2 regions of the Micromonospora sp. NPDC002717 genome follow, and region 1 is predicted to be linked to the other one. Evidence: riboswitches for the same ligand, from Rfam matches in the RefSeq annotation. Region 1 holds a riboswitch; the other holds the start of a gene.
What was found. A riboswitch is a leader RNA that binds a small molecule or an ion and turns the genes downstream of it on or off. The one in region 1 is predicted to bind ZMP and ZTP.
Positions count from the first base shown of each region.

Region 2: it holds a riboswitch for ZMP and ZTP, as region 1 does, so the genes downstream of both, ABT006_RS12335 (bifunctional 5,10-methylenetetrahydrofolate dehydrogenase/5,10-methenyltetrahydrofolate cyclohydrolase) here and ABT006_RS17620 (glycine hydroxymethyltransferase) in region 1, are expected to answer to the same signal.

Region 1 covers NZ_JBEOVW010000010.1:200,630-215,086, reverse strand. Annotated here, with positions in the region: gene ABT006_RS17690 (right-handed parallel beta-helix repeat-containing protein) at 1-718, opposite strand, end outside; gene ABT006_RS17685 (dihydrolipoamide acetyltransferase family protein) at 855-2,213, opposite strand; gene ABT006_RS17680 (alpha-ketoacid dehydrogenase subunit beta) at 2,210-3,226, opposite strand; gene pdhA (pyruvate dehydrogenase (acetyl-transferring) E1 component subunit alpha) at 3,226-4,392, opposite strand; gene ABT006_RS17670 (Lrp/AsnC family transcriptional regulator) at 4,498-5,004, shown strand; gene ABT006_RS17665 (DNA polymerase domain-containing protein) at 5,112-6,083, opposite strand; gene ABT006_RS17660 (hypothetical protein) at 6,178-6,504, opposite strand; gene ABT006_RS17655 (hypothetical protein) at 6,636-6,866, opposite strand; gene ABT006_RS17650 (hypothetical protein) at 6,987-7,469, shown strand; gene ABT006_RS17645 (histidine phosphatase family protein) at 7,545-8,276, shown strand; gene ABT006_RS17640 (NAD(P)H-hydrate dehydratase) at 8,260-9,129, shown strand; gene ABT006_RS17635 (S8 family peptidase) at 9,276-10,763, shown strand; gene ABT006_RS17630 (hemerythrin domain-containing protein) at 10,878-11,378, shown strand; gene ABT006_RS17625 (metallophosphoesterase family protein) at 11,421-12,272, opposite strand; ZMP/ZTP riboswitch at 12,402-12,491, shown strand; gene ABT006_RS17620 (glycine hydroxymethyltransferase) at 12,509-13,948, shown strand; gene araB (ribulokinase) at 14,038-14,457, opposite strand, start outside.
Region 2 covers NZ_JBEOVW010000006.1:285,792-300,248, forward strand. Annotated here, with positions in the region: gene ABT006_RS12320 (hypothetical protein) at 1-723, shown strand, start outside; gene ABT006_RS12325 (helix-turn-helix domain-containing protein) at 739-1,641, opposite strand; gene ABT006_RS12330 (MFS transporter) at 1,814-3,247, shown strand; gene ABT006_RS12335 (bifunctional 5,10-methylenetetrahydrofolate dehydrogenase/5,10-methenyltetrahydrofolate cyclohydrolase) at 3,455-4,321, opposite strand; ZMP/ZTP riboswitch at 4,336-4,420, opposite strand; gene ABT006_RS12340 (endonuclease/exonuclease/phosphatase family protein) at 4,436-5,215, opposite strand; gene ABT006_RS12345 (CatB-related O-acetyltransferase) at 5,460-6,125, shown strand; gene ABT006_RS12350 (alpha/beta hydrolase) at 6,405-7,139, shown strand; gene ABT006_RS12355 (macrolide family glycosyltransferase) at 7,643-8,791, shown strand; gene ABT006_RS12360 (sulfite exporter TauE/SafE family protein) at 8,899-9,675, shown strand; gene ABT006_RS12365 (malonic semialdehyde reductase) at 9,807-10,418, opposite strand; gene ABT006_RS12370 (winged helix-turn-helix transcriptional regulator) at 10,519-10,875, shown strand; gene ABT006_RS12375 (GNAT family N-acetyltransferase) at 10,944-11,720, shown strand; gene ABT006_RS12380 (VWA domain-containing protein) at 11,987-13,567, shown strand; gene def (peptide deformylase) at 13,710-14,219, opposite strand; gene ABT006_RS12390 (TetR/AcrR family transcriptional regulator) at 14,230-14,457, opposite strand, start outside.

The sequences.
Region 1 (14,457 bases):
GGTGGCTCGCCTCCTGCAACTCCAGGAAGATCCCGTTGGTCGCGTTGTCCACCGCGCTGCAGTTGACGATGTTGAACCGTTCGACGCTGCCCCAGCCGCCGATGCCGACGCCGACGCCCGCGCCGCCCATCTGGGTGCCGTTGTCCAGCCGCCCGCAGCCGACCACCAGCACCCCGTCGATCAGGCAGTCCTGGAGGAAGTCGCAGCCCAGGCCCGTGGCGGCGGTGTGGTGGATGTACAGGTTGCGGAACACACCCCGGACGACGTACTGCAGGCCGAGACCCTTGGCCAGCGGGTTGTAGTCCGCCGACGCCACGCCCGAGCCGTCGATCTCGAAGTCGGCGAAGGTGCAGTCGGCCAGGTGGCGGTCAGGGCCGGCCCCGTGCTGCTGCACGGTGTGGAAGGCCAGCGGGGCCGGGTCGGCCCGGTTGCCGGCGTTGCTGAGCACGAAGCGGGTCGCCCCCGGGCCGGCGCCGATCAGCGACACCCCGGAGCGCCAGACCGTGCCCGAGTCCCGCATCGAGTACACCCCGGGCGGGCAGTAGATGATCCGGACCCGGCCGTCGGCGGCGTGCGCGTCGCCGAGGCGGTCCACCAGCGCCGCCAGGGCCGGCTGGTCGTTGGTCGCGCCGTCGCCCACCAGGCCGTGCTCCCGGGCGTCGCAGAGCAGCGGGGCGCCGGCGACCGCGTAGCGGCGCACGCCGCCGGCGGAGGACATGTCCGGGTACGCCACCTCGTCCTCCCCTCGGCGGGACAGCCAGGCCCGTATTCCCGGCCCGCTTTCGGGGAAACGCCCGCCGCGACGGCGACGGCCCCGGCACCGCCGGAGGCGGAACCGGGGCCGTCGCGGCGGGTCAGACGTTGGCGATCAGCAGCGCCGGCTGCTCGACGCAGTCGGCGACGTGCCGCAGGAAACCCCCCGCCACCCCGCCGTCGCAGACCCGGTGGTCGAAGGTCAGGCTGAGCTGGGTCACCTTCCGCACCGCGAGCTGCCCGTCCACCACCCACGGCTTGTCCACGATCCGCCCCACCCCGAGCAGCGCCGCCTCGGGGTGGTTGATGATCGGCGTGGAGCCGTCGACGCCGAAGACGCCGTAGTTGTTCAGCGTGAACGTGCCGCCGGTGAGCCGGGCCGGGGGCAGCGTGCCGGCCCGGGCCGCCGCGGTGGTCGCGGTCAGCTCGGCGGCCAGCTCGGCGGTGGTGAGCCGCTGCGCGTCCCGCAGCACCGGCACGACCAGCCCCCGGTCGGTCTGGGCGGCGATGCCCAGGTGCACCCCGGCGGACTGGACGATGCGCTGGCCCTCGGTGTCGACGCGGGCGTTGAGCTGCGGGAACCGGCGCAGCCCGGACAGGCAGATCCGGGCGAGCAGGGCCAGGATGCTCACCGGCGCGTCCGGGGTCGCCGCGTTGATCGCGGCCCGGGTCGCCAGGAGCCCGGTGGCGTCGACGTCCACCCAGATGGTCACCTCGGGGATCTCCCGCCGGCTGCGGGAGAGCTTGTCGGCGATCGCCTTGCGGATGCCGGTCAGCGGGACGACCACGTCCGCCGCGTCCGGCGCGTCCGGCTGGTCCGGCACCGCGGCGAGCCGGGCGGCCGGCGAGGCGGCCTCGGCCACGGCGGCCTCCACGTCGGCGCGGCGCACCACCCCGCCGGGGCCGGTGCCGCGCAGCGCGGCCAGGTCGAGGCCGTGCTCGCGGGCCAGCCGGCGCACGATCGGCGAGATGACCAGGGGCGCCGCGTCGCGTGGGCGGTCCGCCGCCACCGCCGGGGCGGCGGGCGCCGCCAGCGGCTCGGCCGGGCGGTGGTCGGGGGCGACCGCGGGGCGGGGCCGGCGACGCCGCCGCCCCGAGCCGCCGTGGCCGGTGCCGTACCCGATCAGGACGTTGCCGGAGCCGGCGCGCTCCTCCTCGCGGTAGGTGGCGTGCCCGGCGGGCTCGTCGCCGGCCCCGCCGTCGCCGTCCACCGGCGCGATGGTGACCAGCGGCTGGCCGACCGGGCGGACCTCACCCGCCGCGCCGTGCAGCGCGACGACCCGCCCGGCGTACGGGCAGGGCACGTCGACGACGGCCTTGGCGGTCTCCACCTCGACGACGGTCTGGTCCACCGTGACCACGTCGCCCACGGCGACCCGCCACTCGACGATCTCGGCCTCGCTCAGCCCCTCCCCCAGGTCGGGCAGGAGGAAGACCTGCGCCCCGTCCACGGTGGTCACGCCGCGCTCCCCCGGGTCAGCCAGCGCCCGTCCGGCTGGTCGTCCCACTGGAGTCGGGCCACCGTGTCGAGGATCCGGTCCACCGACGGCAGGTGGGTGTGCTCCAGCATCGGCGCCGGGTACGGGATGTCCAGGCCGGACACCCGCAGCACCGGAGCGTGCAGGGCGTGGAAGCAGCGTTCCTGCACCCGGGCGGCGATCTCGGCGCCGACCCCGGCGAAGCCCTGCGCCTCCTGGATCACCACGCACCGGCCGGTGCGGCGGACCGAGGCGGTGACGGTCTCGTCGTCGAACGGCACGATGCTGCGCACGTCCACCACCTCCAGGTCCCAGCCCTCCTCGCGGGCGGCCTCGGCGGCCTCCAGCGCGACCGGCACCGCCGGCCCGTACGCGACGAGGGTGGCGTCGCGGCCCGGGCGGCGCACGACCGCGCGGCCGATCGGCGCGGTGGTCGCGGGTAGCTCCGCGTCGGCGCTGGAGAAGTAGAGCTTCTTCGGCTCCATGAACACGACCGGGTCGGGGTCGTCGATCGCCTGACGCAGCAACGAGTACGCGTCCTCGACCGTCGCCGGGGTGACCACCTTCAGGCCGGGGGTGTGGGCGTAGTACGCCTCGCTGGAGTCGCAGTGGTGCTCGACCCCGCCGATGCCTCCGGCGTACGGCACCCGGATGACGATCGGCACGCTGAGCGCGCCACGGGTGCGGTTGCGCAGCTTCGCCACGTGCGAGGCGATCTGCTCGAACGCCGGGTACGCGAACGCGTCGAACTGCATCTCGACCACCGGGCGCAGCCCGGACATGGCCAGCCCGACGGCGAAGCCGACGATGCCGGCCTCGGCGAGCGGGGTGTCGAAGCAGCGCTTGTCGCCGAACCGGGCCTGGAGGCCGTCGGTGATCCGGAAGACGCCGCCGAGCGCGCCGACGTCCTCGCCGAAGACGACCACCCGGTCGTCGTCGAGCATCGCGTCGGCGAGCGCGGCGTTGAGCGCCTTCGCCATGGTCAGGGTGGCCATCAGCGCTCACCCTCCTCGTCTGCGGCGGCGGCCAGCTCGGCGCGGACCTGCTCGCGCTGCTCGACCAACTGCGGGGTGGGCTCGGCGTAGACGTGCGCGAAGAGGCTCATCGGGTCGACCGTCGGCTGCGCGTTCATCCGGGTGCGCAGGTCGGCGGCGTACGCCTCGGCCTCCTCGGCGATCGCGGCGACGCGCGCGTCGTCGAGCACGTCCCGCGCCCGCAGGTACGTCTCCAGGCGGGCGACCGGGTCCCGGTCCCGCCAGGCGTCGACCTCGGCGCCGTCGCGGTAGCGGGTGGCGTCGTCGGCGTTGGTGTGCGGCTCCATCCGGTAGGTGTGCGCCTCGACGAGGAACGGCCCCTTGCCGGAGCGGGCGTGCGCGACCGCGCGGGTGAGCACCGCGAGGACGGCCACCGGGTCGTTGCCGTCGACCTGCTCGCTGGGCACGCCGTAGCCGACGCCCTTGTACGCCAGCGACGGGGCGGCGGTCTGCCGGGACAGCGGGACGCTGATGGCGTACTTGTTGTTCTGCACGAAGTAGACGACCGGCGCCTTGAACACGGCGGCGAAGTTCACGCCCTCGTGGAAGTCGCCCTCGCTGGTGGCCCCGTCGCCGATGAAGGCCAGCGCGACGGTGTCCCGCCCCTGGTACGCCTCGCCGTAGGCCAGCCCGGCGGCGTGCACGCACTGGGTCGCCAGCGGGGTGCACTGCGGGGCGGTACGGCGGGCGGCGGGGTCGTACCCGCAGTGCCAGTCGCCGCGCAGCAGGGTCAGCACCTCGACCGGGTCGATGCCCCGGGAGACCAGCGCCATCGACTCGCGGTAGGTCGGGAAGACCCAGTCGTCCTCGCGCAGGGCGAGGATCGCGCCGACCTGGCAGGCCTCCTGGCCGCGCGAGGACGGGTAGACCGCCAGCCGGCCCTGCTTGGTCAGGGCGGTGGCCTGGATGTCGAAGCGGCGGCCGATGACCATCCGCCGGTACATGTCGGCGAGCGCCTCGACGGGCGGCTCGGGGTAGTCGGCGTGGGCGGGCAGCGGCGTGCCGGCGGGATCGAGCAGACGGACCGGCTCGGTGGCCGGCAGCAGCGGCTTGGCCGGGTCGGGCGGGGTGGCCGCCCGACGCCTGCGCGGGGATGCCCTGCGGACCGCCTCGGGTGTGGTCGTCACGGCGGGACCTCCTGGGACGTGTGGTGGGCCTATGCTCCTGCCGTCGGATGATTGACTCAAGATCCATGACAAACGCGGGACGGATGGCATACGGGAGGCATCAACATGAGCCAGGAGTCCGGGCCGAGTGCGGAGTGGGCCGCCGGAACGGGACGTTCGGCCCGGCCCCTGGACGAGGTCGACCGGCGGATCCTCGACGAACTGGTCCGCGACGGCCGCACCTCCGTGCGCACCCTCGCCGAGCGGATCCACATCTCCCGCACCAACGCGTACGCGCGGGTGGAGCGGCTGCTGCGCGACGGGGTGATCACCGGTTTCCGGGCCCAGGTCGCGCCCGAGGCGGCGGGGCTGGGCACCTCGGCGTACGTCGCGCTCAAGATCGAGCAGAACACCTGGCGGGAGGTGTCGGCGGAGCTGGCCCGGGTGCGCTACATCGAGCACGCCGCGCTGCTCGGTGGCGACCACGACGTGCTGGCCCTGGTCCGGGCGCCGGACAACGCCACGCTGCGGGACGTGGTGCTGGGCCGGGTGCAGAGCATCGCCGGGGTGCTGTCCACCCGCACCTGGCTGGTCTTCGACGAGTTCGACGGCGACCGCAGCCCGTGGGAGTGAGCCGCGCCGGGGCGGCCGGCAGGCGCACCGCTCCGGGGCCCGCCGGCCGGGCCCGCGGCGGCCCGCAGGCCCGGCACTCCGGCCGCGGTCCGCCGTGGCCGGCGGGCTCAGCGCTCCGGCGGGGCCTCCAGCCCCTCCCGGTCGGCCAACTCCAGCAGCGGTTCGAGCGAGAAGCGCCGGTCGTCGAGGCCCGCGTGCGGGTCGCCACGCTCGGCGAACCGGGCCGGCATCGTGGTGACGTCGAAGTCCTCCGGCCGCGCGTCGTCCAGCTCCGACCAGTCCAGGGGCGCGGAGACCAGCGCCTGCGGGGTGGGGCGGATGGAGTACGCCGAGGCCATCGTGTGGTCCCGGGACATCTGGTTGTAGTCGACGAAGACCGGGCGGTCCCGCTGCTCCCGCCACCAGGTGGTGGTGACCAGCTCCGGCAGCCGGCGCTGCATCTCCCGGCCCAGCGCCAGCACCGCCCGCCGGCACTCGCCGAAGCTCCACCGGGGCTCGATCGACAGGTAGACGTGCAGGCCCCGCCCGCCGGTGGTCTTCGGATAGCCCGTCAGCCCCAACTCGTCGAGGAACGCGCGCACCTCGTGGGCCACCGGCACCACCTGGTCGAAGCCCACCCCCGGCATCGGGTCGAGGTCGATGCGGAGCTGGTCGGGCCGCTCGACGTCGGCGGCGGAGACCGGCCACGGGTGGAACCGCAGCGTGCCGAGGTTCGCCGCCCAGATCACCACGGCCAGCTCGCTCGGCGCGACCTCGTCGGCCGTACGCCCGCTCGGGAAGGTGATGTGGGCGGTGCGCACCCACTCGGGCGCCCCCGCCGGGAGCCGCTTCTGGTAGAAGGCGTCGCCCCGGTTGTCCTGCCGGGTGGCGATCTTCGCCCCCGGGAAGACGCCGCGCGGCCACCGCTCCAACATGGTCGGCCGGTCCCGCAGGGCGCGCAGAACGCCGTCGCCGACGGCCAGGAAATACCGCACCACGTCCAGCTTGGTCAGCCCCAGCTCGGGGAAGTACGGCTTGTCGGGGCTGGAGACGCGGACCAGCCGCTCCCCCACCTTGATCTCCTCGGCCGGCGTCGCCACGCCCCACACCGTAACCCGGCGGGCCGGTCGGCACGGCCCGTCGCGGCCCCCGGCGAAGCGCCTCCGACACGGCCGGCGGCCGTCGGGCCCGGTCTCAGGCGATCAGCATGATGCCCACGGCCATGAGCGGCAGACCGACGAACAGGAAGATCCCGATCCCGGTGAGCACCCGCCCCTCGCCGGCGGCCTCGCGCTCGGGCGCCACGCCGAAGGTGGCGCGCGCCCCCATCATGCCGATCCGGCTCAGGGTGAGGTCGCCGGTGATCCCGAGCAGCCCACCGACCACCACGAGGGCGATGCCGAAGCGGTAGACGAAGTCGCCGCCGCCCAGGGCGACCCAGACCCCGGCGGCGGCCGCGACCACGACGAGCGCGATCACGAACAGCACCAGTGCTTCCCGCAGACCCCTGACAACCGTCATCGCGGCTCCATCCCGTGCGACCCGGATGGACATTCTGCCGGTCGGCGGCCGTCCGCGCTGCCCCGTGCGCCGGGCGTACGCGAGGTGGCCGGGCGGCCCGTCTCCGGCCGCCCGGCCACCTCGGGCCGAACTCAGCTCATCTCCTCCTGGAGGCGTGACATGAGCATCTTCTTGCCCTGCTCACCCGCCTTGCGGTTGTTCTCCTGCATCTTCCGGAACCAGGTGGCCAGTTCCGTGTCGCCCCGCGAATCCGCGTCGGCGATGTAGGTGTCCAGTTTCCAGATGTGCTGCAACGACATCTGCAGGACGTGGATCAGGTCGTAGTTCTGGTCCTTGACCGGGCTGATCATTTCCTTGGTCATGGTCGCCACGGACGTACCTCCCCATCTCGCTCTCGCTGTTCGGTGGCAGCAGCGCTTACCCGGCCTGGTCCCGTTCACGCCCGGCGGCGGGGCTACGATGCCGGGCGGAGGGGGGCGTTCGTGCGCGGACGGACGGGGTACGCGTCGCTGGTGCTGGCGCTGGTGCTCGTCGCCGCCGGCTGCGGGGGCGAGCCACCGCCCACCGCCGCCGCCGCCGACGTCACCGGTGTCTGGTGCGGCCCGGAACGGGACGTGCTCACCCTCGATGCGGCCGGCGGGTTCACCGTCACCGACGTCTCCGCCTCGCTGATCGACGAGGTCTTGCACGACGAGGACTTCGTGCCGGGCTACCGGCGGGAGACCGAGCACGCGGGCGCGGTGCCGCGGCACGGCGCCGGCCGGTGGCGCGTCTTCGTGGACCGCGGCGACATGTTCCAGGCCCGGCGCGACCACGTCGTGCTCGACTGGGCGACCTTCGAGTCGATCAAGGTGGACGAGGAGCTGGAGCTGACGCTCGCCGGGGAGGGCGCGGGCCTGGTGCTCGGCATCGAGCGCGTCGAGTCGGGCTTCACCACCCTCTTCTCCCGCTGCCCAGCGGCCTGAACGTCCCGCCGCCCGCCGCCACGGCGGGCGGCGGGGGGCGGTTATCCGGGGCGGGCCTCGGGTAGGGGGTGCCGCATGGCGGAACTGGCAGCGCTCTGGATCGTCCGGCACGGCGAGAGCACGGCGAACGTGGCAGCCACCGCGGCCGAGGCGTCCGGCGCCGAGCTGATCGACCTGACCCACCGGGACGCGGACGTGCCGCTGAGCCCGACCGGGGAGGAGCAGGCCCGAGCCACCGCGCGCTGGTTGGCCGGGCTGCCCGAGGCCCGCCGGCCCGACGTCGCGGTGGTGTCGCCGTACCTGCGGGCCGTGCAGACCGCCGAGTTGGCCCTGGCCGGCACCGGGATCCCGCTCACCCGCGACGAGCGGCTGCGCGACCGGGAACTCGGCATCCTGGACGGGCTGACCGGGTACGGGGCGCGCCGGCGCCACCCGGAGGAGGCGGCGCGCCGGGACCGGCTCGGCAAGTTCTACTACCGGCCGCCGGGCGGCGAGTCCTGGACGGACGTGGCGCTGCGCCTGCGCGCCCTCCTCGGCGACCTGCGCCGCGACCACGAGGGCCGGCGGGCGCTGCTGTTCGGCCACGACGCCCTGGTCTTCCTGACCCGGTACCTGGTGGAGGGGCTCACCGAGGCGGAGCTGATGGCGCTGACCCGGGAGCACGTCATCGCCAACTGCTCGATCACCGGCTGGTCCGCCGGGGCTCACGGCCGGCTGAGCCCGGACGTGTTCAACGACGTCGGCCACCTGCGGGCCCAGGGCGCCCGGCCGACCAGGGAGGACGAGGTCCATGCCGAACCGGTCTGAGACCCTGGTGATCACCCCCAGGCTGCTACGGGACTGGGCGCTGCCGATGCCGACCGGGGGCAAGGAGGCCCGGGGCACGGTGCTGGTGGTCGGCGGCTCCCGGTTCACCCCCGGGGCGGTGCTGCTCGCCGGCGTGGCCGCGCTGCGGGCCGGGGCCGGGGTGCTCCAACTCGCCGCCGCCGAGTCCACCGCCGCCGCGCTGAGCATCCAGGTGCCCGAGGCGCTGGTGGTGGGCCTGCCCGAGACCGCCGACGGCGCGGTGGCGGGCGGGCCCGGCGAGCTGCTGGGCGACCTGGTGGCCGAGGCGGACGTGGTCGCCCTCGGCCCCGGCCTGAAGGACATCGACGAGACGGCGGCGCTGCTGCGCCTGGTGCTCGACGCGGCCGCCCGGGAGACGGCGCTGGTGCTCGACGCGTACGCCCTGGGTGCGCTCAGCCACGCCCCGGACCCGCTGGTCGGGTCCGGACGGCCGGTGGTGCTCACCCCCAACCTCACCGAGGCGCGGCACCTGCTGGGCCGGGACCCCGGCGACGACCTGGACGCCGAGGCCATCGAGCTGGCCGGCCGGTACGACGCCGTGGTCTCGCTCTACGGCCATGTCTCCACACCCGACGGGCGGAGCTGGCGGGAGGAGAGCGGCGACGCGGGGCTCGGCACGTCCGGCAGCGGGGACGTCCGCGCCGGACTGCTGGCCGGGCTGCTGTCCCGGGGCGCCGAGCCGGCGCAGGCCGCGTGCTGGGCGGCGTTCGCCCACGCGGTGAGCGGCCAGCGGCTGGTGCCGCGGTTCGGCCGGATCGGGTTCCTCGCCCGGGAGCTGCTCGACGAGATTCCCCACACCCTCGCCACCGTCTGACACTTCCTTGTCTGACCGAACGGCTGTGTGTAACGCCACATCCGGCTCCTACGCTGTGGGTCGGAGGAGGGCACCCCCGCCCGCCTCCCGCCGGCCGCTCCCTGCCAGGGGGCGTGCCCGGCTGGAAACATCCCCTGGGAGTCTGTGTGAAGAACCTCCGTCGCAAGACACTGGCTGCCGCGTCCGCCGTGACGCTCGGTGTCGGCCTCGCCGTCGCCGGCGGGGTGGCCCCGGCGGCGTCGGCCGCCGGCCCGGACACCACGTTCCTGGTGCTCGCCCCGCAGGGCGCGAAGACCGACAAGGCGGCTGCCCGCGTGGCCGCCGCCAAGGGCACCGTGGTGGCCAGCTACGACCAGATCGGCGTGCTCGTCGTCCGGTCGACCAACCCCGACTTCGTCACGGACGTGGCGGGCGCGGGCGTCGACTCGGTGGCGTCCACCGCCGGCCTGGGCACCGCCCTCGACGAGGGCGAGACCATCGAGGTCTCCGCCGCCGAGGTGGCGAACACCACCGCCGACCCGACCAAGGAACCCATGTTCGGTCAGCAGTGGGACATGCCGATGATCGACGTCCCGCAGGCCCACGCCGTCAACGCCGGCAGCGCCAGCGTGGTGGTGGGCGTGCTGGACAGCGGCATCTCCTCCAGCCACGATGACCTGAAGGACCAGATCGCGAAGGACAAGAGCACGTCCTGCATCGGTGGGGTCTCCGACACCACCGAATCCGCCTGGAACCCGACCAACTCCGACCACGGCACCCACGTGGCCGGCACCATCGCCGCCGCCGTCAACGGCAAGGGGGTGACCGGCGTCGCCCCGGGCGTCAAGGTGGCCGCCGTCAAGGTGGTCAACAACGACGGCTACATCCTCCCGGAGGCTGCGGTCTGCGGATTCATGTGGGCCGCCGAGCAGGGCATGCAGCTGACCAACAACAGCTACTACATCGACCCGTGGGAGCTCAACTGCCGCAACGACGCGCGCCAGCGTCCGGTGTGGAAGGCCGTCCAGCGGGCGATCCGTTACTCGCAGAGCAAGGGCGTGCTGCACGTGGCGTCCGCGGGTAACTCGAACTTCGACCTCGCCCACAAGATCACCGACGAGGGCAGCCCGAACAACGGGACGCCGGAGGTCCGCGAGGACCTCACCAACGCCTGCCTCGACCTGCCGGCCGAGGCGCCGGGCGTGGTGACGGTGTCGGCGGTCGGCCCGACCGGGGAGAAGAGCTACTACTCCTCGTACGGCCAGGGCACGGTCGACGTGACGGCGCCGGGTGGCGACACCCGCTTCCGTACCCAGGGTGTCCGCTCGACCCCCGCCGACGGCATCCTGTCCACCACCTACAACACCACCACGAAGACCAACGGCTGGGGTTACAAGCAGGGCACCTCGATGTCCTCGCCGCACGCGACCGGCGTGGCCGCCCTGGCCCTGTCGGCGCACCCGGGCATGACCCCCGGCCAGCTGTCGGCCTTCCTGGGCAACACCGCCGAGGCGATCTCCTGCCCCGCCGGTGTCTACAACCCGGTGCCGCTGATGGCGGCCGGCCCGAACGCCTACGACGCCACCTGCTCCGGCGGGCAGCGCAACGGCTTCTACGGCGCCGGCATGGTCAACGCGTACAACGTGGTGAAGTAGCAGCACGGCACGACCCGTGGTGGGGCCCGGCGGTGATCCGCCGGGCCCCACCCGTTTTCGCTGCTCACGGCCGGGGTACGGGAGGAGGCGTCCGACGAGCCGAGGAGGTCAACGGTGTCCACCGATGCCATCGTCCTATTGAAAGAGGACCACAAGGAGATGCGCCGCCTGTTCAAGGCGTTCCAGGATGCCGAGGATGGACCGGCCGCGCGGCGGCAGAAGCTGGTGAGCCAGATCCTGGAGGCCCTCACGGTGCACACCTACCTGGAGAACGAGGTGATGTACCCGGAGGTCCGCAAGCTCCTGCCCGACCTGGAGGACGACATCCTCGAGTCGTACGAGGAGCACCACGTCGCCGACGTGCTCTGCGCCGAACTGTTCGCCATGGACGCCGACGACGAGCGCTTCAACGCCAAGACCACGGTGCTGATCGAGAGCGTCCTGCACCACGTCGAGGAAGAGGAGCAGGAGTGGTTCCCGAAGGTGCGCGAGGCGCTCGGCCGTAAGCAGCTCCAGGAGATCGGCGAGCGGATGATCGAGCTGCGCGCGGACGCGCCGCGCAGGCCGACCGACCCGAAGGCGATCAAGAAGTCGCTGGACGCCGTGACGGCCTGAGCCGACCGACTCCGGCGGGCCCCGGTGCGCCGGGGCCCGCCGTCACGCCGGGGGCGCGGGCAGGATCCGCCGCAGCGCCGGCGGTACGGCCCGGGACCGCCACTCCCTCGGGTAGCCCACCGACACCTCCTCGAACCGCACCCCGTCGTGCCAGGTGGTGCGGGGGATGTGCAGGTGGCCGTAGACCACCGCGGCGGCGTCGAAGCGCAGGTGCCAGTCGGCGGTGGCCTCGGTGCCGCACCACTGGGCGAAGATCGGATAGCGCAGGATCCGGGTCGGCTCGCGCAGCAGCGGCCAGTGGTTGACCAGCACGGTCGGCAGCCCCGGCTCCCGCGCGGCGAGCCGGCGGGCGGTCTCGGCGACCCGGGCGGCGGACCACGCCGACCGGCTCGGGTACGGGTCGGGGTGCAGCAGGAACTCGTCGGTGCAGACGATCCCCGTCCGGTACGCCTCGGCCAGCGCCGCCTCCGGGCTGTCGAACCCCTCCGGGCGCCAGCTGTGGTCGTAGAGCAGGAACAGCGGCGCCACCAGCACCGGCCCGCCCGACCCCCGCCACACCGGGTACGGATCCTCGGGGGTCAGCACGCCGAGGCGCCGGCACAGGTCGACGAGGTGCTGGTAGCGCGCCACCCCGCGCAGCGCCACCGGGTCGGCCGGCGGGGTCCACAGCTCGTGGTTGCCCGGCGCCCAGACCACCCGCGCGAAGCGGTCGCCGAGCAGCCCGAGGGCCCACTCGACGTCGGCCACGGTGTCGCCGACGTCCCCGGCGACGATCAGCCAGTCGTCCGGCGACCCCGGGCGCAGCCCCTCCACCACCGCCCGGTTGCCCGGGTGCCCCACGTGCAGGTCGCTGATGGCGAGCAGGCTGCCACCCCCGCCGTCCTCCCCTGCCATGACCGCGATCCTATGCGCGGCCGGGGACGACCGCGAACCGCGCGGGGCGCGGGCCCGTCGATGCACCACACCGCGGGTGCGGCGGTCCCCAGGTGGGCCGGGGCGCGCCCGGCCGACCCGGTAGGATCGGCGGTGGGCCGTGACTGGCGCGTGGGGATGGAGAACCATCGGGAAGCGGTCCCGTCATGAGGACGCATGCCGAGCGCCTGGGCCTTCCGCACGTCACTGGAGGTCGCATGTCGTCGCCGAACGCCGAATCCACCGCCTTCCGCAGCGCCCTCGAGGTGATCCGCGCCGTCGAGCCTCGGGTGGCCGACGCCATCGGCGCCGAGCTCGCCGACCAGCGCGAGTCGCTCAAGCTCATCGCCAGCGAGAACTACGCCTCCCCGGCCACCCTGCTGGCCATGGGCAACTGGTTCAGCGACAAGTACGCCGAGGGCACCGTCGGCCGCCGCTTCTACGCCGGCTGCCAGAACGTGGACACCGTCGAGGCGCTCGCCGCCGAGCACGCCCGGGAGCTGTTCGGCGCGGCCCACGCGTACGTGCAGCCGCACTCCGGCATCGACGCCAACCTGGTCGCGTTCTGGGCGATCCTGGCCGACCGGGTGGAGTCCCCGGCGCTGAAGAAGGCCCAGGCACGCCACGTCAACGACCTCACCGAGGCGGACTGGTTCGCGCTGCGCCGGGAGCTGGGCAACCAGCGGATGCTCGGCATGTCCCTGGACGCCGGCGGCCACCTCACCCACGGTTTCCGCCCGAACATCTCCGGCAAGATGTTCGACCAGCGCAGCTACGGCACCGACCCGGCCACCGGGCTGGTCGACTACGACAAGGTCGCCGAGGCGGCCCGCGAGTTCAAGCCGCTGATCCTGGTCGCCGGCTACTCGGCGTACCCCCGGAAGGTCAACTTCCGGATCATGCGGGAGATCGCCGACTCGGTCGGCGCCACCTTCATGGTCGACATGGCGCACTTCGCCGGCCTGGTCGCCGGCAAGGTCTTCACCGGCGACTTCGACCCGGTGCCGCACGCGCACATCGTCACCACCACCACGCACAAGTCGCTGCGCGGCCCGCGCGGCGGCATGGTGCTCTGCCAGCCCGAGCTGGCCGACCAGGTCGACCGGGGCTGCCCGATGGTGCTCGGCGGCCCGCTGCCGCACGTGATGGCCGCCAAGGCCGTCGCCCTGGCCGAGGCCCGCCGCCCCGACTTCGCCGACTACGCCCAGCGGATCGTCGCCAACGCCCAGGCCCTCGCCGAGGGGCTGCTGCGCCGGGGCGGCAAGCTGGTCACCGGCGGCACCGACAACCACCTGGTGCTCATCGACGTCACCGGCTACGGGCTGACCGGCCGGCAGGCCGAGCAGGCCCTGCTCGACTCGGGCATCGTCACCAACCGCAACTCCGTCCCGCAGGACCCGAACGGCGCCTGGTACACCTCCGGCATCCGCGTCGGCACCCCGGCGCTGACCACCCGGGGGCTGGGCCCGGCGCAGATGGACGAGACGGCCGAGCTGATCCACACCGTGCTCAGCCAGACCCGGCCGGGCGCGAACCCGGACGGCACCCCGTCGAAGGCCAAGTACGTCCTCGACCCGGCCGTCGCCGACCGGGTCGGCAAGCAGGCCAGCGACCTGCTCACGGGCTTCCCGCTCTACCCGGCCGTCGACCTCGGCTGACCCGGGCATCCGCCCCGACGCCCCCGCCCGGCCCGGCCGCGCGGGGGCGTCCCCGTCCCGCCCCCGTCCAGCGGCGCGGGGTGGGCTCGTCAGGGGCGGTGGGTGCGGTGGCGGCGGGCGCGGAGGCGGTGCAGGACATCGGTGCCGCCCCGGCCGAAGTGGTCGTGCAGCGCGCGGTAGTCCGCGTACAGCTCGCCGTAGGCGGCTGCCCGGGCCGGGTCGGGGTGCCAGGTCTCGCGGCGGGCGGCGCCCATCGCCGCCGAGGCGGCCGGCACGTCCGGGTACGCCCCGGCGGCGACCGCCGCGTGGATCGCCGCGCCCAGCGCCGCCGGGTGCGCGGAGTCGACCACGTGCAGCGGCCGGCCGATGACGTCGGCGTAGATCCGCAGCAGCAGCCGGTTGCGGGTCAGCCCGCCGGCCACGGTCAGCTCGTCGACGGCCACCCCGGCGGCGGTGAACGCGTCGACCACCGTCCGGGCGCCGAACGCGGTGGCCTCCAGCAGCGCCCG
Region 2 (14,457 bases), on a different contig from region 1:
CGGGGCGACGGGGTGCTGTGGGATCCGACGGGGCGGCTGGCGTGGTTGCGGGCGCGGGTGTCGGCGGGGTTCGCCGACGCGGTGTGGGTGCGGCGGCGGTGTGCGGGGGTGCGGGCGCGGATCGAGGCCGGGTTGCGGGGCGTGGACGACTCGGGGGCGTTGCACGAGCAGGTGACGGGGTGGTTGTTCCCGACGTCGTTGACGGCGGTGTTGCCGCTGGTGGCGGGGTTGGTGGAGCCGACGGTGCGGCGGCGGTACGTGGTGGCGCGGGAGGTGTTGGCGGCGTACGGCCTGGTGGACCGGTATGGGGCGGTGCTGGACCTCTTGGACGGTGGTGGGGTGTCGGCGGGCCGTGTGGCGGGGCATCTGGCGGGGTTGGCGCGCACGTTCGACGTGGCGGCGGAGGTGGCGCGGACGCGGTTCTTCTTCAGTGCGGACGTCACGCCGGCGGCGCGGGTGGTGGCGGTGGACGGCAGTGCGGCGTTGGTGGCGGCGGGGTGGCACCGGGAGGCGATGTTCTGGATCGTGGCGACGTACGCGCGGTGTCATGCGGTGCTGGCGGTGGACGCGCCGGGGCGGGGGGTGGAGTTGGTGCCGGCGTTCGAGGCGGCGGTGGCGGATCTGGGGGTGTCGTCGGCGGCGGATCGGCGGCGGCGGGCGGACGACGTGTTGGCGTTCCTGCCGGGGTGGTGGGCGACGGTGGAGCAGCTCGTGGGCCGGTGAGCGCCGCGAGGCGGGTCAGCGGGTGGCGCTGTGGTGTCGGTCGTCCTGGCCGGGGTGGGGTTGGTCGCCGCTCTCGATGGTGGCGAGCAGGCTCAGTGCGGCGGCGGAGCGGGGGTCGGCAGCGACGTGGGCGATGAGGCGTTGCCCGGTGTCGTCGGCGGTGTGGAGGACCTCGAAGTCGACGTCGACGTCGCCGACGACGGGGTGGTGCAGGTGCTTGCGTCCGGTGCTGCAGCCGTGGACGGGATGGCTGGCCCAGAGGGCGGCGAACTCGTCGCTGTGGACGCAGAGGTCGCCGACGAGTTCGTTGAGGGCGGGGTCGTCGACGTGGCGGCCGGCGACCAGGCGCAGGGATGCGACGGCGCGGCAGGCTTCCTGGTGCCAGTCGCGGTGGAGTTCGCGGGTGTGCGGGTCGAGGAAGAGCATGCGGGTGAGGTTGGGTCGGTCGGCGGGTCGGGCGGGTGCGGTGGGGTCGAGGTGGCCGGCGAGCAGGGCGTGCCCGAGCCGGTTCCAGGCGAGTACTTCGGTGCGTCGTCCCATGACGACGGCGGGGACGGTCGGCATCGCGTCGAGCAGGCGGATGGTGGTGCCGCGGGCGTGTTCGGGGCGGGGTGGACGGCGGCGGCGGGCGCGGGTCGGGCGGGCGAGGTCGGTCAGGTGGGCGCGTTCGTCGGCGGTGAGTCGCAGCGCGCGGGCGAGGGCGTCGATGACGGCGTCGGAGGCGTTGGTGCTCTGGCCCTGCTCGAGGCGCATGTAGTAGGTGGGGCTGATGCCGGCGAGTTGGGCGAGTTCTTCGCGTCGTAGTCCGGGGACGCGGCGGAGGCCGTAGGAGGTGATGCCGACGTCCTCGGGGGTGAGTCGGGCTCGGCGGGACCGGAGGAATGCGGGGAGGTCGCCGGAGGGTCGCCCTGTGTTCATGCCTGCATTGTTGCCGGCGGTGTGGTGGCCCGGCCAGGGGCGTGCCTGGCCCTGGGAGTGCTAGGCGGCGTGGTGCTGCGTGGGTCAGGGGTCTGGCTGGCTTGCGGGTGGGCGGCGAGCGTGTCCGGGTGACGGGCGGCATGGGGTCGTCCCGGGAGAGGGAAGCCTGGTCATGGTGAGGGTCGATGCGGCGTCGGTCGTCGATGCGGTGCGGGTCGAGGGGGGTGGGGCGGGCCGTCAGCGGCTCGCGCTGCTGGTGTTGTTGACGGCGAGTTTCACGTTGGCGGTCGATTTCTCGATCCTGAACGTGGCGTTGCCGGCGATCGGTCGGGACGTGGGTCTGTCGTTGGGGGCGCTGCAGTGGGTGGTGACGGCGTTCGCGTTGTGCGCGGCGGGGTTCACGCTGCTGTTCGGGCGGGTTGCGGACCTGTTCGGTCGGCGTCGGCTGTTCCTGGTGGGGGTGGCGGCGCTCGGGGTGTCGTCGCTGGTTGGTGGGCTGGCGGACGACGCGGGGGTGTTGTTGGCGGCGCGGGTGGTGCAGGGTCTGGCGACGGCGGCGGTGACTCCGGCGGCGCTGTCGCTGTTGACGACGTCGTTTCCGGAGGGGCCGGCGCGTGAGCGGGCGCTCGGGCTCAACGGTGCGTTGATGGCTGCCGGGTTCACCGCCGGGGCCGTTCTCGGCGGTGTGCTGACGGATCTGTGGAGCTGGCGGTGGACGTTCTTCATCAACGTCGTGGTCGCGGCGGCGGTGCTGTCGGTTGCGCCGGCGGTGCTCGCGGAGAGCCGGCCGCAGCGGCGTCCGCGGCTGGACGTGCCGGGTGCGGTGGCGGTGACCGGTGGTCTTCTGGCGCTGGTGTACGGGCTCACCGAGGCCGGGCGGCGTTCGTGGGGTGATTCGCGGGCGTGGGGGTCGCTGCTGGCGGCGGTGGTGTTGCTGGCGGTGTTCTGGATGGTGGAGCGGCGGGTGGCGGAGCCGCTCGTTCCGGTGCGTGTGCTGACCCGCCGTGGTGTGGGTTGGGGGAACGTGGCGGGGATGCTCGCGTTCGCGACGGAGACGTCGCTGGTGTTCCTGCTCACCCTGTACCTGCAGGACGTGCTGGGCTATTCGCCGCTCGCGGCGGGGTTGTCGTTCGCGGTGCTGGGGGTCGGGACGGTGGTGGGGGGAATGGTGGCGCCTCGGTTGCTCGCCCGGATGGGCGGCAAGCGGGCCATCGTCGTGGGGTTCGCGGTGCAGGCCGCGGCGACGTTGCCGTTGGCGTTCCTGGGTGCCGACCGGGTGTGGCTGGTGGTGTTGCTGGCGGCGACGTTCGTCGGTGGGGTGGCGAATCTGGTGGCGATCGTCGGGTTCATGGTCACGGCCACCTCGGGGCTGCCGGCCGAGGAGCAGGGTTTGGCGACCGGGCTGGCGACGATGAGTCAGCAGGTCGGGATCACTCTCGGTGTGCCGGTGATGTCGTCGGTGGTGACAGCGGTCGCCGGGGGCGGCGCCGGTGCGTCGGGTGTGCTGCAGGGGGTCGGGGTCGCGGTGTGGGTGAACGGCCTCGCCTGCGTGGGGGCGGCGGTCCTTGCCGGGTTCGTCCTTCCGTCGGCGCGGGAGGGGGCGTGACTGTCCGGTGCTCGCGTTCGCCGGTCTCGGCGGGGTCACCGAGCTGGTGTGCGGGGCCCGCGTGGAGCCGGGCGAGCGTCCCGCTCCCCCGGCGTCCTGACCCGGGAACCGGGGTGCCGGCGCCGGGGTGTGGCCCGCGGGTGATCGGGGTGGACCGGGGTCACGGCGGCCCGGCGTCGAGGGCGTTCGCCGCCGGGCCGGACGATGTCAGAGGTGACCGGTGGCGCGGCGGGCGGCGTCCAGGGCGTTACGGAAGAGCATGGCGACGGTGGTGGGGCCTACTCCCCCGACGCGGGGGGTGATGGCGCCGGCGACGTCGGCGCAGGTCTCGTCGACGTCGGGCAGTAGGCGGCGTCCTTCGTAGCGGACGCCGCCGCCGATGACGGTGGCGCCGGGGCGGACGTGTTCGGGCTGGATGATGCCGGGGACGCCGGCGGCGGCGATGAGGATGTCGGCGCGGCGGGTGTGGGTGGCCCAGTCGGGGACGCCGGTGTGGACGACGGTGACGGCGGCGTTGGCGGTGTGGCGTTTCTGGGTGAGCAGCAGGGCGAGGGGGCGGCCGAGGGTGGCGCCGCGGCCGAGGATGACGACGTCGCGGCCGGCGACGGGGATGTCGTGGAAGGCGAGCAGGGCTTCGATGCCGGCGGGGGTGCAGGGCAGCGGGCCGGGCAGGCCGAGGGCGAGTCGTCCCATGTTGAGCGGGTGCATGCCGTCGACGTCGAGGTCGGGGTCCATGGTCTGCAGGGCCCGGTCGTAGTCGAGGTGGCCGGGGATGGGGTGCTGGATGAGCAGGCCGTGGACGTCGGGTGCGGTGTTGAAGTCGGCGATGGCGCGGTGCAGGTCGGCCTGGGTGGCGGTGGCGGGCAGGTGGACGTGGGGTGAGTCGAAGCCGAGTTCGGCGGCCTGGCGCTGTTTGATGCGGATGTAGCCGGCGCTGGCGTCGTCGTCGCCGACGAGGATGGTGGCGAGGCTGGGGGTGACGCCGGCGGCGCGCAGGGCGGTGACGCCGGCGGCGACGTCGGTGAGGATGCGTTCGGCGACGGGGGCGCCGGGCAGGAGTCGCGCGGTGGGCATGGTGCTCCTCTGTCAGCGGAGGCCCAGGCGGTCGACCTCTGCTCGTGGAGCTCCCCGATGGTTGTTGCCATCCCCTGGCCGCCAGTCGCGTCGGGTTCAGCTTGCCACAGGTGGTCAGCCGAGGTCGACCAGGAGGGGGCGGTGGTCGGAGATGGCGGACAGGGGGGTGTGTACGGCGGTGACGGGCGGGAGCCGGTTGATGCCGTGGCGGTCGGCGAGGATGTGGTCGAGTTGCACGCGGGGTTGCCCGGCGGGGTAGGTGGGGCGGCGGCCCAGGGGGCGCCAGCCGGTGAGGAGTCGGGCGGGGCCGGCGGGGAGGTTCAGGTCGCCGAGGAGGATGCGGGGCGCGGGCAGGGTGCGTAGGGCGCGGACGGTCTGGCGGAGTTGGTGGGCGTTCCAGCCGGGGACGAAGGACAGGTGGGTGGCGGCGACGGTGAGGTGGCCGTGTGGGGTGTCGAGGACGGCGGCGAGGACGACGCGGGGTTCGTCGTGCAGGAGGGTGAGTCCGCCGCCGGGCCCGGGGACGTAGACGGGTGAGCGTACGGGGGCGGGGCGCAGTCGGGTGACCTGCCAGCTGCGGACGCGGTGGCGGGTGACGAGGCCGACGCCGTAGCAGGGTTCGCCGTGTCCGTCGTCGTCGTGGCGCAGGGGGCGGAACTGTTCGCCGGGGGTGCCGACGACGGCGGCGGCGAAGCGGTGTTCGTCGGCGCCGAGGGCGCGGGCGGCGATGGCGGTGAGGTCGAGTTTGCCGCTGCGGCTCTGGTCGCGGTCGACTTCCTGCAGGGCGAGGACGTCGGCGTCGAGGGCGGTGACGGCGGCGGTGAGCCGGTCGGGGTCGACGAGGCCGTCGGTGAGGGACCGGCCGTGCAGCAGGTTGAAGGTGGCCAGGCGCACGTTTGCACCCTACGTGGCCGTGGGAGGGTTGCCGGGTGTTGAAGGTGCTGTGGTGCTCGGTGGTGCTGTTCGTGGCGTTGGGTGCGGTGGGTGTGTGGTTGCGTCGGCGGCGGGGTCGGTGACGGTGGTGCGGGCCGGGGTGCCCGGTCGAGTTTTTCGGCGGATGAGTCACGCCGCGGCGGTGAATCGATGTCCTGGGACGGCGTGGTGCCGCGATCATGGAGCGGACACGGGCCCGCAACCGATGGGAGTTTCTTCTGTGCCTGTGCCTGCCGACCCGACGGTCCTCCATCCGATGCCTGAGCAGCCGCGGGTGGTGTTGCTCCGGCCGCTGGTGAAGTCCTCGCTGATCGAGGTCGGGGAGTACACCTACTACGACGACCCGGACGATGCGACCGCGTTCGAGACGCGCAACGTGCTCTACCACTACGGGCCGGAGAAGCTGATCATCGGCAAGTTCTGCGCGCTGGGCACGGGAGTGCGGTTCGTCATGAACGGTGCCAACCACCGGATGGACGGCCCCTCGACCTTCCCTTTCCCGACCATGGGCGGCTCGTGGGCGGAACACTTCGACCTGCTCACCGGGCTGCCGAGCCGAGGGGACACCGTCGTCGGCAACGATGTCTGGTTCGGTTACGGCACGACGGTCATGCCCGGCGTACGGATCGGGCACGGCGCGATCGTCGGCTCGGGCGCCGTGGTTACCAGCGACGTGCCCGACTACGGCATCGTCGGCGGTAACCCGGCCCGCCTCATCCGCACCCGCTACAACGACCAGGACGTTGCCCGGCTGCTGGCGGTGGCCTGGTGGGACTGGCCCGTGGAGCACATCACCGAGCACGTACGGACGATCATGTCGGGCAGCATCGCCGATCTGGAGGTCGCCGCCCCGGACACTGCGCGCGGTTGACGCGCGGGCAGGAGTTCCTGTGCGGGCGCATCGTCCTGCGTGGGACGTCTCCAATCGCACCGTAACCGCATGCGGCCTGTCCGTGGCATCCGGCCACGGAGCCTGCACAGAAATACGTTTGGTGGATAGCGGCGGCGCTGCTAGTTTCCGGAGGCCGTGCGAGAGACCGAGGAGGTGGTACCCGTGAACGTTTCGACATGGGTGCTCCCCTCTGGGGTCACGGTCGGGCGATAGGTCGTCCGGGAGCGCCGTTCACGAGCACTCCCGAAAGGCACGACCATGCGATTCACTTCCGAACAGCGCCTCGATGACGGCGTCCTCGAACGTGAGTTCACCCTCGGCGAGATCCCCGGCATCCTGTGGACGCCCACATCCGCGTCCGCACCGGTCCCGCTGATCCTGCTCGGCCACCCCCCGCTCGGACTGCAGAGGATGTACCCCCGCCTGGTGGCGCGGGCCCGGCGCGCCGCGGCGGATGGCTTCGCCGCGGCCACCATCGAGCTCCCCGGCAGCGGTGCCCGGCCCCGTTGGGCTGCCGCCGAGCAGGCCCGCGCCGACCTGCGCCGAGCTCTGGAGGCCGGCGAGCCGGTCAGCGACGAGATCATCGACGCCCTCATCCTCCCGCTCGTCGACAAGGCGGTCCCGGAATCGCAGGCCGCCCTGGATGCCCTCCTGTCGCTGCCCGAGATCGGCGGCCCGGTCGGGTACTCGGGGGGAGTGATCTCGGTCGGCATCCGGCTTGCGGTGGCCGAGCCGCGCATCGTGGCCGCCGGCTTCTTCGCCGGGAGTTTCGTGCCTCGCACCATGTTCGAGGAGGCCCGACAGGTCACCATTCCGCTGCATGTCCTGCTGCAGTGGGATGACGAAGGCAACGACCGGCAGGCGGCCCTGGACCTGTTCGACGCCTTCGGCTCCAGGGAGAAAACGCTGCACGCCAACATGGGCGGACACACCGGTGTCCCGCAGTTCGCAGGGGAGGACGCGGCCGCGTTCTTCGCCCGGCATCTGCGCTAGGCGCGGGCCGGGGCCCCGTCGCCAGGCCAGCAGCAGGCGGTAGGCGACGCCGGCCAGCACGCCGCTCATCGAGGACGGGCCCCGGCCCTCCTCGATGACGGTGGCCAGCGGATGCACTACCGCCCCGATCGCGGCGGTACCGGCCGGTCGGGGCGGAGTTCTGCCCTTGGTGACCGGCTTGACCTCTGCAAGATCAGCTGTAGGTACTTCCGTACTCCAAGGAGTACCCCGACATCAAGGTGTTTGGGGGGCTGTCGGCGGCAAAATGTGGTGCCCGGAAGCCTGGGCGTGGCTAGAGTCGCGGGCATGTACTTCCATCAGATCTACGGCTGACACGGTCGGGGCAGCGCCCCGGCTTCCCTCCCGCATGTCCATGTGCGCCCCCTCCGACCGTGCCTTCTCGGTGGGCGGCGGTGCGCTGGCTTGCGGTGTCCCCTTCGCCGTAGAGCTGAAATGAGTGAGCTTCCGTGTCTTCCGTGTCCCGTCGCCGCGCCCACATCGCGATGGTCGGCATCCCCGCCGTCAGCCATGTCCTGCCAAGCCTTGAGGTCGTCCGCGAGCTGGTGGCCCGCGGCCACCGCGTGACCTACGCCAACGACCCGGCGGTGGCCGACCTGGTCGCGGCCACCGGCGCCGAACTCGTCCCCTGCACGTCCGAACTGCCGGTCGCCGACAACGACTGGCCCGACGACCCCATCGCCGCGATGGGGCTCTTCCTGGACGACGCCATCCGGGCACTCCCCCAGTTGCGCGCCGCCTACGATCCCGACCCGGCGGACCTGTACCTGTACGACATCGGCGCCTACGCCGCGCGCGCCCTCGCCGAATCGCAGGACCGGCCCGTCCTGCAGCTGTCTCCGACGTTCGTGGCCTGGGACGGCTACGAACAGGACGTCGTGGCGCACCTGCGGCAGATGCCGGGCGCCGACGCGTACCGGGCGAAGTTCGCCCGGTGGCTCGCCGACTGCGGGGCGTGCACCACCGACGTGGACGCCTTCTCCGGTCGCCCCCCGCGGGTCCTTGCGCTGATCACCCGGGCGATGCAGCCACACGGCGACCGGGTCGACACCGACAGGGTGACCTTCGTCGGGCCCTGCTTCGACGCACGTGCGGGCGCGGACGGCTGGACCCGTCCGGCGGACGCGGAGCACGTGCTGTTGATCTCCCTGGGTTCGGCGTACACCCGTCAGCCGGAGTTCTACCGCCAGTGCCTGGCGGCCTACGGCAACCTGCCCGGCTGGCACGTCGTCCTCCAGATCGGCCGGTACACCGACCCGCGGGAACTCGGCGACATCCCGCCGAACGTCGAGGTGCACTCCTGGGTTCCGCAGCGGGCGATCCTGGAGCAGGCGGACGCGTTCGTCACCCACGCTGGCATGGGCGGCTGCGGGGAAGGACTACTGGCGGGCGTTCCCATGATCGCCGTGCCGCAGGCCGTCGACCAGTTCATGAACGCCGACCGGCTCGTGGAACTGGGCGTGGCCCGCCGTATCGACACCCCCGAAGCCACCGCCGAGACCCTGCGGGCGGCCCTGCACGACCTGGTCACCGACGCGCAGGTCGCCCGCCGTTCGGCGCTGCTCCGCGTCGGCGCGCGGGCCGAGGGTGGCACCTCGCGCGCCGCCGACCTCATCGAGAACCTGCTGGCCTGAGCCTTGCCCGTCCCGGCCGGGGCTCGGGCTCTTTGTGCCGTGACTGCTGGTGAGGCTGGCCACAAGGGGTCTCGTGGGGCGGGCGGCGGTGGGAAGAATGGCGGCCCGTGGACCCCCTGTCGCTGACCACCCTGCTCGCTGCGGCCGCCATGGCCGGTTGGGTCGATGCCGTGGTGGGGGGTGGGGGGCTGTTGCTGTTGCCGGCGTTGTTGGTGGCGGCGCCGGGGATGCCGGTGGCGTCGGCGTTGGGGACGAACAAGCTGGCGGCGATCGCGGGTACGACGACGGCGGCGGTGACGTACGCGCGGCGTACGAAGATCGACTGGGCGGTGGCGGGGCCGTCGGCGGGGTTGGCGGTGTGTTGCGCCGGGTTGGGTGCGGCTCTGGCGGGGGCGGTGCCGGCGTCGGCGTACCGGCCGGTGGTGTTGGCGGTGCTGGTGTCGGTGGCGGTGTTCGTGGTGCTGCGGCCCCGGTTGGGGGTGGTGGCGCAGCCGGAGCGGCGGACGCGGTGGCGGGTGGTCACGGTGGTCGCGGTGGCGGGTGTGGGGATCGCCCTGTACGACGGGTTGATCGGGCCGGGCACGGGGACGTTCCTGGTGTTGGCGTTCACCGCGTTGGTGGGTGCGGACTTCGTGCACGGTTCGGCGATGGCGAAGATCGTGAACGCGGGCACGAACCTGGGGGCGTTGGTGGTGTTCGCGGCGACCGGGCACGTGTGGTGGCTGCTGGGTGCGGCGATGGCGGTGTGCAACATCGCCGGAGCCGCGCTCGGGGCGCGGATGGCGCTGCGGCGCGGCTCCGGCTTCGTGCGGATCGTGTTGTTGGTGGTGGTGCTGGCGCTGGTGGGCAAGCTCGGCTACGACCAGTGGGTGGCGTCGACCTGACCGTCGCCCGCCACCGTCGCAGCCGCTTCGCCAGCGCTCTCCCGGGGTGCGAGGCCGGCCCCGGTGCCGGTTTCCGCGGACTGGCCGCTTCTCCGGGGCGCGACGGCCGGCCTCGGCGCCGGTGGGTGGTGTCAGGCGTGCCGGACGACGTCGGTGTAGCCGAGGCGGGGCAGGCGCGGGAACCAGGCGTTCTCGGCGGGCCGGCCGATGTTGACCACGAGCAGGCTCTTCCAGGTGGAGTCGGTGAAGAACTCCCGGTCGACGCCGGCGGCGTCGAATCCGCCCATGGGGCCGGCGGCGAGGCCGGCGGCGCGGACGGCGAGCAGGAAGTAGCCGATCTGCAGGGTGGCGTTGAAGCGGGCCATCTGCTCGCGGGCCTCGAGGTTGCCGGCGAGGTCGTCGCGCAGCTGCGGTCGGATCGGGAACACCTGCGGGATGAACTCGTGGAAGTCGGTGTCGGCGGCGAGCACGGCGACCATGGGCGCGGTGCTGGTCTTGGCCTGGTTGCCCTCGCTCATGTGGGCGACCAGGCGCGTGCGGGCCTCGCCCGGGCCGACGAAGAGGATGCGCAGGGGCTGGGCGTTGACGGCGGTGGGCGGGAACTTGGCGAGTTCGAAGATCGCCTGGAGCTGCTCGTCGGTGACGGGTTCGTCGGTGAAGGCGTTGGCGGTCCGGGCGTCGGTGAACAGCTGTGCCTGGGCCTCGGGGTCCAGGGTGATCAGGGGCGAAAAGACGTCGGTCATCGGGGCATCTCCAGGCAACGGACTGATTGGCTACGACGACAGTAGCAGCTAGCTTTTTAGTAGTCCCCCGGTCTGTCGGTCCCCGCCGTATCCTGGGACCATGACGGTCGAACGGGAGGTCGACGGCGCGCGTCGGGCGTGCCACGGGGGCATCACCCGGGCCTTCGCGTTCCTCGGCAAGCGGTGGAACGGCATGCTGCTGGGCACCCTCGCCGACGGCCCGGCCGGGTTCGCCGAGCTGGGGCGCGCCCTGCCCGGGATCAGCGAGTCCGTCCTGTCCGACCGGCTGGGCGAGCTGGTCCGGGTCGGGCTGGTCAGCCGGACGGTGCGGCAGGGCCCGCCGCTGGGGGTGAGCTACGAGCTGACCGAGCGGGGCGCCGCGCTGGTGCCGGCCCTCGACGCGCTGGCCCGCTGGGCGGACGAGAACCTCCCCGCCGCGCCTTCCACGGGCTGCTGACCCGCGCCACCGCGCCCACGGGGCGCACCGGCCGGGGGCCGCCCGAGCGGATGTGTGATCATCAGCGGATGCCGGTACGCGCCGAACACGACCGGGCCGTCCTCGCCGGGCTGCTGGAACGCGACCCGGTGCTGCACGCCTACCAGCTGGGCGACCTGGACGACTTCTTCTGGCCGCACACCTCCTGGTTCCGCCGGGGCGAGGAGGTGGCCTTGCTGTACCACGGGGCCGACCCGCCCACCCTGCTGGCGTTCGCGGCGCCGCCGCGGGTCGCGGAGCTGGCGGCGCTGCTGCGGGAGCTGGCGCCGGTGCTGCCGGCCCGGCTGTGGGCGCACCTGTCCCCGGGCCTGGAGCCGGCGCTGGCCGGGGCGTACCGGATGGAGCCGGCCGGCCCGCACCACAAGATGGCGCTGACCGACCCGGCCCGGCTGGCCGCGACCCCGCCCGCCGGGGTGGTGCTGGACGCCGCGGACCTGCCGGCGCTGCACCGGCTGTACGCGGACGCCTACCCGGGCAACTGGTTCGACCCGCGGATGCTGGACACCGGCCAGTACGTGGGCATCCGCGAGGGCGGCGAGGTGGTGGCCGTCGCCGGGGTGCACGTGTTCTCGCCGGCGTACCGGGTGGCGGCGTTGGGCAACGTGACCACCCATCCCCGGGCCCGGGGGCGCGGGCTGGCCGCGGCGGCGGTGGCCGCGCTGTGCGGGCGGCTGCTGACCACCGTCACGCACGTCACGCTCAACGTGAAGGCGGACAACGGGCCGGCCGTGCGGCTCTACGAGCGCCTGGGCTTCACCCGCGTCGCCGACTACGGCGAGTACGCGTTGACCGCGCGCGGGCGGTGACGGCCGGTCGTCCGGTCACCACGGGCCGCACGGCCCGGCGCTCGCGCCCGGCCGGCGCGGCGGTGCGACCGTCCGGCGACGTGGCCCGGACAACCGGCCGAGGGCCGACGTGAAAACCTTTCCACCTGCATGTACGGCCGTCCAGGGGGGTCGGGAACCCGACGCTGGACGCTGCTGGTGTCGGACCGGCGGGGGCCCGCCCCGGCCCTAGCGTCTCCCGGCAGAGGTCGCGCGTGCGTCGCGCGGCGGAGCTGAAGGAGCAACGCATGGCAACAGCAGCAGTGCCCTGGCGGCGAACACGGACGGTGAGCCTGCTCGCCGGCGTGACGGCGGTGGTGACCGCGCTGGCGACACCCGCGGTGGCGGCGCCCGGGGTGAACCCGGCCCTCGTGGACCGCGACGCCGACCCCGGCACGTCGATCGGCGTCAGCAAGGTGGTGTCCACCCCGCCGATTCCGCCGAAGCCCGACGTGGTGCTGCTGGTCGACACGACCGGCAGCATGGGCGGGGCGATCGCCAACGTACGGACCAACCTGCAGCAGGTCATCACCGACGTGCGCGCGGCGCAGCCGTCGGCGCAGTTCGCGGTGGCCTCCTACCGGGACACCGGGGACGGCGCGGAGCTGTTCCAGGTGCGGCAGAACATGACCGACGACGCGACGGCCCTGCAGAACGCGGTGAACGGGCTGGCCGCCGGCGGCGGCGGGGACACCCCGGAGGCGTGGGTGAACGCGCTGGTCGAGGTGTCCGACGGGGCGATCGCCTACCGGTCGGGCAGCAGCCGGATCGTGGTGCTGGTGGGTGACGCGCCGAGCCACGACCCGAGCAACGGGCGCACCCTGGCGCAGGCGACGGCGGCGTTGCAGGCCGACGAGGCGCGGCTGCTGGCGGTGAACGTCAGCGGTGGCGGTGGTGGCCTGGACGCGACCGGGCAGGCCACGGCGGTGGTGTCGGCCACCGGCGGGCAGTTGGTGGGCAGCTCCCCCGACACGGTGACCGCCGCGATCCTGGCGGGCCTGCGGGACCTGGACGTCACGGTCACCCCGACGGTGACGTCGTGCGACGCGGGCCTGTCGGTGGGCTTCGACGCGGCGTCGCGGACGCAGCAGTCGGGCACCGACGTGCCGTTCGCCGAGACGATCACGGTGGCGGCGGACGCCGCGCAGGGCGCCGAGCTGACCTGCACGGTGGACTTCCTGCTCAACGGCCTCTCCGGCGGGCCGGCGTTCACGCAGCAGATCCGCGTGCGGGTCAACGACGTCACCCCGCCGACCGTGGTCGTCGACGACCGGACGGTGGAGGCGACCAGCCCGGCCGGCGCGGTGATCGACTATCCGGCGTCGGCGACCGACAACGTCGACGGTCCGCTGACCCCGGCCTGCGTGCCGCCGCCCGGCTCGACGTTCCCGCTCGGCGCGACGGCGGTGACGTGCACGGCCACCGACGCGGCCGGCAACACCGGCAGCGACACCGCCGTGATGCGGGTGGTGGACACCACCGCGCCGGCGACGGCGTGCGTGCCGACGAACAACCCGAGCGGTGGCAACATCCCCGGCTCCTACAACCCGGACGGGTTCTACGAGCTGACGTCGACGGACGTGGTGGACACGGCCGTGCAGGTGTTCATCGGTGACGCGGCGGACCCGAGCGTGCGGTTCGGGCCGTTCCCGGCCGGCACGAAGATCAAGCTGGTGCAGGCGCCGGGTGCGCAGTCGCGGGTGAAGGACGGCACCGGCGACATCGACTTCAAGGTGACGTTGCGCGGCGACGCGCTGATCGTCGGCGTGGACGACGCGGGCAACGCCTCGGCGCCGGCGGTGTGCCTGGTGGCTCCCCCGCCGAAGTGACGGCCGCCGCGCGCGGGGTCGTGCCCCGCGGGTGACGTCCCGGCCGCCGGGCCCCGTCGGGGTCCGGCGGCCGTTCGCGTACGCGCCTGAGCCGCGCGGGTCGCAGGCGCCCGCGCCCGGTGTGTCGACGCGCCTGCGCGGTTCAGCCGCGGCGGCTGGGCGAGTCGAAGCGGCCGGCGCGCATCTCGCGCAGCGCCCGGCGGCGGGTGTCCCCGCGCAGCGTGTCGACGTACAGGCGGCCGGCCAGGTGGTCGGTCTCGTGCTGCAGGGCCCGGGCGAGGAACCCGCTACCGGAGATCGTCAGCGGCTCGCCGTGCTGGTCGAAGCCGTGGGCGGTGGCGTGCATCGCCCGGGGGGTCGGGAAGTAGAGCCCGGGGACGGACAGGCAGCCCTCGTCGTCGTCCTGCAACTCCTCCGACAGCTCCAGCGTCGGGTTGACCAGGTGGCCGCGGTGGCCGTCGGCGTCGTAGACGAACACCTGCGCGTTGACGCCGATCTGGGGCGCGGCGACGCCGGCGCGGCCAGGGGCGCCGAGCAGGGTGTCCATCAGGTCGGTGACCAGGGCGCGTAGTTCGGCGTCGAAGCTGGTCACCGGCTCGCTCGGGGTGCGCAGCACGGGGTCGCCGATGATCCTGATGGGCCGCATCGTCATGCCGGCAAGGTTATCCGTCGTCGCCCGCGGCGGCGGCACCCGGGCGGGCGGCCACGAGCACCTCGACGCCGTCGAGGATGCGGGCCAGGCCGAACTCGAACGCGCGGGCGGGGTCGCTCGCGGCCTGGTACTCCTGACCGGCGGCGCTGCCGACCCGCGCCGCGAGGGGGTAGCGGCGCGGGTCGAGGGCCTTCTCCAGGTAGGGGGCGTGGGCCTGCCACCACTGTTCCTCGGTCAT